3 regions of the Clostridium sp. Marseille-QA1073 genome follow, and region 3 is predicted to be linked to each of the others. Evidence: riboswitches for the same ligand, from Rfam matches in the RefSeq annotation. Region 3 holds a riboswitch; each other region holds the start of a gene.
The links. A riboswitch is a leader RNA that binds a small molecule or an ion and turns the genes downstream of it on or off. The one in region 3 is predicted to bind cobalamin.
Positions count from the first base shown of each region.

Region 1: it holds a riboswitch for cobalamin, as region 3 does, so the genes downstream of both, ACY1IQ_RS17400 (cobyric acid synthase) here and hemA (glutamyl-tRNA reductase) in region 3, are expected to answer to the same signal.
Region 2: it holds a riboswitch for cobalamin, as region 3 does, so the genes downstream of both, ACY1IQ_RS02175 (nucleotide-binding protein) here and hemA (glutamyl-tRNA reductase) in region 3, are expected to answer to the same signal.

Region 1 is NZ_JBSVQM010000024.1:19,365-22,657, reverse strand. Features, by position in the region: gene ACY1IQ_RS17410 (HAD family hydrolase) at 1-468, opposite strand, end outside; gene ACY1IQ_RS17405 (hypothetical protein) at 1,364-1,528, shown strand; cobalamin riboswitch at 1,855-2,030, shown strand; gene ACY1IQ_RS17400 (cobyric acid synthase) at 2,148-3,293, shown strand, end outside.
Region 2 is NZ_JBSVQM010000002.1:64,030-67,322, forward strand. Features, by position in the region: gene ACY1IQ_RS02170 (ABC transporter substrate-binding protein) at 1-1,045, opposite strand, end outside; gene ACY1IQ_RS02175 (nucleotide-binding protein) at 1,067-1,837, opposite strand; cobalamin riboswitch at 1,982-2,171, opposite strand; gene ACY1IQ_RS02180 (endonuclease) at 2,384-3,037, opposite strand; gene ACY1IQ_RS02185 (methylated-DNA--[protein]-cysteine S-methyltransferase) at 3,037-3,293, opposite strand, start outside.
Region 3 is NZ_JBSVQM010000018.1:373-3,665, forward strand. Features, by position in the region: partial or broken gene ACY1IQ_RS14945 (metallophosphoesterase) at 1-424, opposite strand, end outside; cobalamin riboswitch at 1,098-1,270, shown strand; gene hemA (glutamyl-tRNA reductase) at 1,418-2,638, shown strand; gene hemL (glutamate-1-semialdehyde 2,1-aminomutase) at 2,654-3,293, shown strand, end outside.

The sequences.
Region 1 (3,293 bases), on a different contig from region 3:
GTCAGAATCAATATCAGCACCAACTAATTCGATGTTAACAGGCTTTCCTTCGTCGTTATTGCAGGTTTCTACAAAGTTGTCCTTTGGAATGTTTATTCTAATAGTGTTGCTAAATTCTTCAGGGGTCATTTTAAATTCAAGATTTTTTAACTGATATGCAAGTAACGCTTCTTCAACATCATTAATTATTGATGTGTTGTCCCAGTCAAATACAGCGTAAGGTTTTTTCTTTTCATCATAATCTTTGCTGTTTTTGCCGTATTTCTCTATAAGATCTGTTAAAGCAGCGTAATTTTCAGGAGCCCAGTTACCCTTTTCAAGTTTAACTTCATTTTTGTTATCAGTTTGTTCTACTTTAGTGTCATTTTTAGTTTCTTCTGTTTTAGCAGAATTTCCACATGCAACTAAAGAAAAAGACATAATGCATGCTAATGATAAGCCAAGAGTTTTTCTTTTAAAATTATTCATAGTTATCTCTCCTCATTTGTGATTTTAATTTTTAATAGAAATAGTTCAATATGCTAAATAAAACGTATTGTTAAAAATTATTAACAATGCTTAACATAATCTTTACAATTAACTTATATAACGAGCATCAAAAAATGTCAATATAAAATTGAATTTTATTATTCTTAAGTTAAAATTTTATATTTTATGGAAAAAATATGGAGATAAACTATGCACTAGGAGTTGCATCTTCTCATGAATCAGACAAGAGCATCCAAGAGTTATAAGAGATACTATGAAATAAAAAATTGATATAAATGAGCAGATTAAATTAGATGAGATTAAAATCACAATGATAGATGAGCATTCTCTTTTAATTGTTATAAGTCAAGCTGAAGAAATGCTAAATAATAAAGATGCTCTACTAAGATTCACAAGCTTATGTAGTGGGAGCATTATAAAAAATAATTAGTAGGAATGTGATATGGATTGTCATCACTTTTTAATACAATTTTTATTTGGTCATTAGGTGTCATATAATTGGGAGCACTGTGAATAAGTTTACAATTGGAACTGAATTATTCACTGAATTTCAATATTACGGTAGTTGTTATACTTTGGTGATTAATTTTTTGTTTCAACTTAGAAATTTTTCATATGAAATCTTTAATTTCTTATTTTTAGTCTGATCATATCTTAAAAAATGATAAATTTTCACTAAGGAGCATCTTAAATTATTTATATTCTCTGAAATAAAGACTTTAGATTCATTAAGAGATATGGAAGCTGCAATAAAAATGACGAAAAGTTACAAGAAATCGTTCAAGTAGTCTTTCATGCTGGTACATCTAGAAATGATAGCGAAAGAAATCCACAAATTTTCGTTGATATTTTCAATTTAACTATAGCTAAATTAATGAGATTGACTCCAAAAGTTTCAAAGGAAAATATTAAAGATTTAGGAAATATTAAAATACTTGATTCATCAATAGTGATAGCTTCACTTAAATTATTTCCATGGACAAATTACAAATCTGAAATTGATGGAATAAAATTTCATACTTTATTTTATTTGATTTAAAAAGTTCAGCTATGTTCAGAGCGTGGGCATAAAAATTTAGAAGTAAAAAATTATCACTTAGAAAATGAATTTGTCCGAATTGTGTTGTACATCACGATAGAGATATAAATATTAGTAAAAATCTACCGAAATTAGTAATTAGTGAGGTTGGAATGACCTTTTGAGTATGGGTAAACTTGTTCCAATAGGAATATTGACCATGAAGTTATCACTTCAATGGAATAAGTGGTAGTAGTTCATAAAGTTACATAACTTGACATAGAATTAATTTAAATCTATAATTTTATTTGTGATAGATTTAAATTCAAATTAAAGCAATATAAAAATTCAATAATAAGAATTTAGGTGCTTTTATAAGTGAAAAGGGAATGTGGTTAAATTCCACAGCAGCCCCCGCTACTGTAAATGATGACGAACCTTAAATATACCACTCTTTTAAAGGGGAAGGTTAAGGGGAGAATGAATCAAAAGCCAGGAGACCTGCCTAAATCTTAAGTAAAAGCTTTCGGAGGGAAAGTTCTATTAGTATGAGGGGACATTCTGCAGATTATTTATACAAATAGAGGTGAACTTAGAGAGTTTGCCTCTATTATTTTTTTATTTGAAAGGGAGTTTTAATATGGCAAAGATAATGGTGCAAGGAACAGCATCTTCCGTAGGCAAGAGTATATTAGTTACAGCACTATGTAGAATTTTTAAACAAGATGGATATAAGGTATGTCCATATAAATCACAAAATATGTCATTAAATTCATACATAACTTTAGATGGTAAAGAGATGGGACGTGCGCAAGTATTACAAGCTTATGCTTGTGGATTAGAGCCAGAAGCATACATGAATCCTATACTATTAAAACCAACTAGTGATAAGAAATGTCAAATAATTGTAAACGGAGAGGTTTACGGAAATAGCACAGCAATGGAATATCATAATATGAAATTAGAGTTTAGAGATATGCTAAAAACTCAATTTGAAGAGTTAGAAAATCAATTTGACATTATAGTTATGGAAGGTGCAGGTAGTCCAGCAGAAATAAATTTACGAGATAGAGATATAGTAAATATGGGGATGGCAGAACTTGTAGACGCGCCTGTAGTCCTAGTTGGAGATATTGATAAAGGTGGAGTTTTTGCTTCATTAGTAGGAACATTAATGCTTCTTACAGAAGAAGAAAGAGAAAGAATAAAGGGAACTATCATCAATAAATTTAGAGGTGATGTAGATATATTAAAGCCAGGTATTGACATGCTTGAAGATATATCTAAAAAACAGTGTATAGGAGTTGTACCACATTTTACATTAGCTCTAGAAGATGAGGATGGAGCTGTAGAATTAAATAAAAAGATAACAAATAAAATTGATATAGCTGTTATCAAGCTTCCTAGAATCTCAAATTTTACTGATGTAGATGCACTTAAAAATGAAGAAGATGTTTCAGTAAGATTTATAACTTCTGTAGAAGAATTTATAAATCCTGATTTATTAATTATACCAGGAAGTAAAAATACCATTGAAGATTTAAATGCACTTAAAACTTCTGGACTTTTTGATAAGATTAAAGAATATAGTAAAAATGGAGAAATAATAGGAATTTGTGGTGGATATCAAATGCTAGGTAAGAAAATCACAGATCCATATGGTGTAGAAACAGATCTATCAGAAATAGAAGGATTAGGACTGTTAGACATAGAGACAGTTTTTGAGCAGAAAAAGGTAACTACTAGAGTAGAAGCAGATTTAATTGATAATAAAGTCTTCAACACT
Region 2 (3,293 bases), on a different contig from region 3:
TTAATTCTTTTTTTATATCTAATTTATTAAATATTTCTGGCTGCTGAACAGTAGACATCCACTTAATCATAATTGGAGTCTCAGCGCAAGGAGCATCCCATCTATAAATACCCATTGGAGTCTTATATACCTTATTATTTTTTACTGCATCAATTTTACTCCAATCCTGTCCTTCAATCTTATTTTCTAAAATATCTTCTGGTTTGAAATCAGAAAAATTACTTAAATAGATTATTTCTGGATTCCATTCAATTATTTGCTCCATGGTTACATTTACCCATTGGCCTGGAGTATCTTTAGATACATTATTTCCTCCAGACATTTCTATAAAGGCATTATTAGCGGATTTACTTCCTGCAACTTTAAGTTCTTCATCTCTTAAGTACAATACTCTTGGCTTTTTACTTTGTTCATATTTATCTTTTACTGAAACAAAATATTCTTCTGTTTCCTTATGATATTCTATTAATTTTAATGCTTGATCTTGTTTATCTAATACATCCCCTATAACTTTTATTCCATTTTGAAGATCTTTAAGAGTTCCATATTTTAATGTAATACCAGGTATCCCAATATTTTTTAGCTGTTCAATTTCAGCTTCTTGGTAATCCCATATTATCATAGCATCAGGATTAAGCTTTTTTGCTTCTTCCATATGTATTGTGAAATCATTATCTACAAAATTAGTGCTTGCATTTTTAAGCTCTGGAGCCATATCATTTAAAATAGATTTTTCATAAGATTTTTGCGCTGAAGGGTGCATTCCACTAATTCTTTCCCCATTGCCATCAACTGCATAAATTATAGAAGCCCATGGAATTGGTACTGCTGCAATAGATTTAACCTCCGAAGGCATTTTAACTTCTTTACCTGTAGTATCTACAATAGTCTTAGTTCCATCTGTTTTTTCTTTTTTTGTTTGCTTAGTGCTTTCCTTTTCAGTAGGCTCATTATTTTTATTATTTGAACATCCCCCTATAATAAAAATTGATGATAACAGTACTGACATAACTATTAATTTTAAACTTTTTGTTTTTTTATTCATAAAAATTCCTCCTAAACTCTATTAATTTTTTAAGTATTTTTTAAAATAGTTGAACCCTTTTTCCCCAATGTATTTATAATCAATATGAGAAAATTCTCTTCCACTAAACCCTAAATAAGGTAGTGGAATAAACTTCACTTTATTTTCATATGGAATAAAATTTTGAAAAATAGGATCAGCTATAATAATATCTCCACTACTTATTTCCTCTAAAAGTTTCTTTTCTTCTTCAAAAAATTTCACTTCGGAATATCTATTATTTATATAAAAATTCTCAGAATTTGTCCCCTTCTTTATTGTTGATAAGATAGATATATTCTTCATTGCAAAATCTTCTTTAAGACATTTCTTTATGTCTGAAGAAGAGACTATATATATTGCGTCTACATATTTTTCTCTCATTGGAACAGAAAACCCACCACAAACAACATCACCTAGTACATCATATATAATTACATCCCAAGACTTATGAAGGATATTAAGATGTTCAAGTTCTTCCACCATAGTTATTATGCCTCTCCCTGCACAACCAACTCCAGCTTCAGGACCACCTGCTTCAACACAAGAAATCCCATTAAAGCCTATCTTTATAATATCTTCTTCCGCGATATTGTTTCCTTTCTCCTGAAGACTTTTAATAACAGATGGTATCTTTTTGCCTATTAAATTTCTACTAGAATCGCTTTTAGGATCACAGCCTATAAAAAGAACTTTAAGTCCAATACTAGAAAAAGTCGCTGCAACATTTGATGCTATTGTAGATTTTCCTATACCACCTTTTCCATAAAAGATTTATTTTTATTCATTTAAATTCCTCCTATAGAATATCTTTTAAAAATTTCCATATAAAAAAACCTCTCAATTCAAAAATCAAGAGGTTTCACTATTACTTGTGTAAAATAAGAAATATCTAAAACACCCTCTATCACTCGTAGAGTTCCGGTGAAAAAATAGGCAGGTCTTCTGACTCAAGTATCATCATCTTTTCTACCTTCCCAGTTTCCCAGTGGTTTATTTGAAAAGACTACACTCTTACAGCGGCGGGACCGTGTGGGATTTTCACCCAACTTCCCTTTTAATTAATGCAAGCAATTATCTGCACTAAACCTATTTCTTTATTATTCAATTTTGTTACGCTATTCCAATTATACAATAATATAGCAGTTAACACAAGTAGACAAAAAACTACATAAATATATATTTTAAAATATTTTTAAAGGTTTAAATGTATTTTTTATTTTCTAATATGTTTAAAGCTCTAAGGGACGGTTCATTTTTATTCCTAAAATTAAAAGCTTAATTTAGAATATAATTATGAACCGTCCCTTAAAATATTGATTACTTTATATAGCTACTGGGAATTCTCTTTTCACATATAGATTCAAGTGGGCATCCTTCACAATTAGGTGACTTTTTACAGTAACATTTAGCATGTTCTACAATAAGACCATGAAACTCGTTATATATGTATAAATCCTTTGGTATACTCTCCTCAATTTTAACTCTTAACTCATCATAATTTTTAGGTATATCATATCCAATTCTATATAATATACGCTTAGTATAAGTATCTACAATAAAAAAAGGAATATTTAAAGCATAAGTTAAAATTGAGTCAGCAGTCTCCCTTCCAACTCCTTTAATTTCTAATAATTCATCACGTAGGACTTGTCCATCTGTACCCTCTGTATTTTTAATATCATATGAGTATTTTTTAAACCATGAAGTAAGGGCCTTTAGTCTAATCGCCTTTTGATTATAGTATCCACTAGGTCGTATAATTTCTCCAAGTTCTTTATTTGAAACGGTTTCTATAAATTCTGGTGATAAGTTATCTCCTAAATTAGCTATTGCTTTCTCAACATTAGTCCATGATGTATTTTGTGTAAGTATTGCTCCAACCATCATCTCAAAAGCTGTCTTTGCAGGCCACCAACTTCTTTTTCCATAAGCCGTTAATAGTAAATTATAGATTTGTATTAATCCTTTCATCACTTTGCCTCCAATAATAACAATCGTTCTTTAATATCTATTCCTCCAATATATCCATTAAGCTTACCATTACTACCTACAACACGATGGCATGGGATAAAAATTGGTATTGGATTACGGTTGCATGCAAGCCCAACTGCACGTGCAGCTTTAGGCTTACCAACCTTTTCTGCTAATTCCTTATAAGTAAAAGTTTTTCCATAAGGGATTTCACATATCAATTGCCATACTTCTTGCATAAATTCTGTTCCAACAG
Region 3 (3,293 bases):
TTATTAGCTCCTTATTATTTCTTAAAACCTTTACTCCTAAAGCTTCTAATTTATTTTGTAAATAATCTACATTACCGTATCTCCATTCGTGGTTTCCAGTTACATAATAAACTGGTGAAATCTTAACTAATTCTTTCATTAATTCTAAGCTAGGTATTTCATCATATCTTCTACTATCTATTAAATCACCTGTAAATGCTATAATATCCGGCTTCTCTTTTTTAATTTTATTTATAATATATTTTTGATTTTCACCAAAGCTCTTACAATGCAAATCAGATAAATGTATTATTTTAATTTTATTATTATTTTCCATTTTACTATGTTCAATTTCTATATAACTTTTAACAATCGAATTATTTTCCAAGTATAAGAAAATTAACATAAGTAAAGTAACTACCACTATCTTTTTTAAAGTTTTCATAATTATTTTCTCCTTAAAATTCTTTTATTAAAATTTATTCAACTATATATGAAAAATCCCTCTAAAATTACTCTATAGATAAACTACCTTAAAATTTAATGTATATCTCTATGACATTTTAATTCACAATTCACAATGCAAAATGCACAATTAAGGTGGAAATTATTTTTGATTAAAATAATTTCTTTAATGGATTTTTTAACTAGCAATACAATTGCTAGTGTTTTATTGTAGATGTGAACGGTGTTCGTCAGTTCTTTTTAATACGTCTTATAGTTTAATATTTATTCAATAATATATGGCGAACACTGTTCGTCGCTACAGTTAATCAATTCTAAATTTCTCAGTTACCACTGAGAAATATCCGAAATTGTGAATTGTGAACTGTGAATTTTGAATTTAGTAGTTTTAATTCCAATACCAATAAGTGTTAATTATTCTCAGAGATAGATTAAAATTAGGAGTAGTACATCTATAAAATATGCTAATTGAGAAAATAATAGTTTTACTAAATCTTTAAAGAAATTGGCTTAATCGCAAATTAAAAACTTTATTAGAAAAGTTATCTATAGCTTTATATACACCAATAATTTAAAGATAAAATTAAATAATTAGACTTTTTTAAAAATAAATTCTTTAAAATCTAATGTATTTATGATATACTAGACTCAACGAAATATGTTAAGTTTATGGTACTATTATTAGTATAATAGGGAAAGTGGTGAAAATCCACTACAGCCCCCGCTACTGTAACGAAGACGAATCTCGACCACTGAGCTTATGCTTGGGAAGGTGAGAGGAGATTGATGCGTAAGTCAGGAGACCTGCCATAAACAACTTGCTGTGCCTTCGGTGGGAAGGAAAGTGGCGTTGATACTTAAGTAACCTATTAGGATTTAGTATGTAAGCTCACTTATTGTGAGTTTTTTTATTTGCGTAATATTTGTGTAAATATACTAGGTAAAGGTACATAAGCTAGGAGATGATTAATGGATGATTCAACTAATAGGGCTAAATAGAGAAGTTGATATAGAAACAAGAAGTTGCTTTAGCATTGCTAGCAATGTATTAGAAGAAAGCTTATTAAAATTAAGAGGAATTTGCGATGAAGTAGTTATACTTTCTACCTGTAATAGAACAGAAGTTTATTTTACCTCTGAAAATGTAGATGAAAACATTATAAATAATATTTTTACAATATTAAATTGGGATATAGATAATAAAAAATATATATTCCACTCAACAAGTGAAGCTGCTATAAAACACTTAATGGAGTTATGTTGTGGCTTTCATTCTAAAATTCTAGGTGAAGATCAAATATTAGGTCAAGTTAAAGATGCTTATTTTGCTGCTGTTAAAGCAAATAGTTTAAAGGGCATTTTAGAAAGGCTTTTTACTAATGCTATAGCTTGCGGTAAGGAATTTAAAACTGCTACAACTCTATATAAAATTCCTGTTTCTGCATCTTCAATTGCTGTGAAAGAAGCTATAAAGAGAAATAAAAGAAATTATATGATTATAGGCTTTGGGGTAATGGGAAAACTTTGCTATAAAACATTAATAGGAAATGATAATAATTTCGATAATATATACATTGTAGGAAGAAATGTAGAAAAGATTAAAAAAGATGAATTATTAACCTATAATGATAAAGTAAAAATAATTTCTATGGAATGTAGAAATCAGTATTATGATTTAGTTGATACCATAATAAGCTGTACTTCATCACCTAAGGCTATTATAACCAAAGATGAAATTCCAAGTGATAAAGAATTATTAATATTTGATTTGGCAGTTCCTAAGGATGTTGAAAAAAATGTAGAACTACTTAAAAATGTCACAGTATATGATATAGATAAAGTTCATATAATTGATGAGGAAAATAAAAAATTAAGAAAAGTTATAATGGATAATCACCAATATATAATTGAAAAGTATATAGAAGAATATAATGAATGGAGAACTCTTAGGAGCTTATCTCCTCATATCATTAATATGATAAATAAAGGTAATTCCATTTATAAAAACAGGTTTAAAACCTATACTCAAAAAAAATACACAAAAGATAATGATAAATTAGTTGAAACTTTAATTAAAAGTACTAGTAATGCTTATGTAAATAGAGCTATTGAAGTTTTAAAAGAGGAAACTTTAAAAGGTAATGGAGATGAAACATTAAAATTAATACAAAAAATCTTTTGTGATATAAATTAAATAAGGAGGAAGAAAATGAATTCAGAAAGAAGTTTTAAAATTTTTGAAGAATCAAAAAAATACATACCAGGTGGAGTTAATAGTCCTGTTAGAGCTTTAAAAGATATGGGTATAACACCTCCTGTGATAAAAAAAGGTGATGGTGTATACATATTCGATGAAGATGGAAACAAGTATATTGATTTCATTGGTGCTTGGGGTCCTATGATACTAGGCCATAATGACACTGATGTTATTGATGCAATAAAAGAAACTTGTGAAGAATCTATAGCCTTTGGCGCACCAACAAACTTAGAATTACAACTTGCAAAACATCTATGTGAAACTTTAGATAATATAGATTTAATAAGAATGGTTAACTCTGGTACAGAAGCTACTATGAGTGCAGTAAAACTAGCAAGAGGATACACTAATAAAAATAAAATTATAAAATTTGCTGGATGTTATCATGGACATTTTGATGGATTTTTAGTAAGTGCTGGTTCAGGAGTAATGACAGAAGGTATTCCTGGTAGCGCTGGTGTACCTCAAGAAAGTATAAAAAATACATTAATAGCTTCTTACAACGATATTGACAGCATAAAAATTATCTTTGAAAAATACGGTGATGATATAGCTGGTGTTATTATAGAACCTATCGCTGGTAATATGGGTG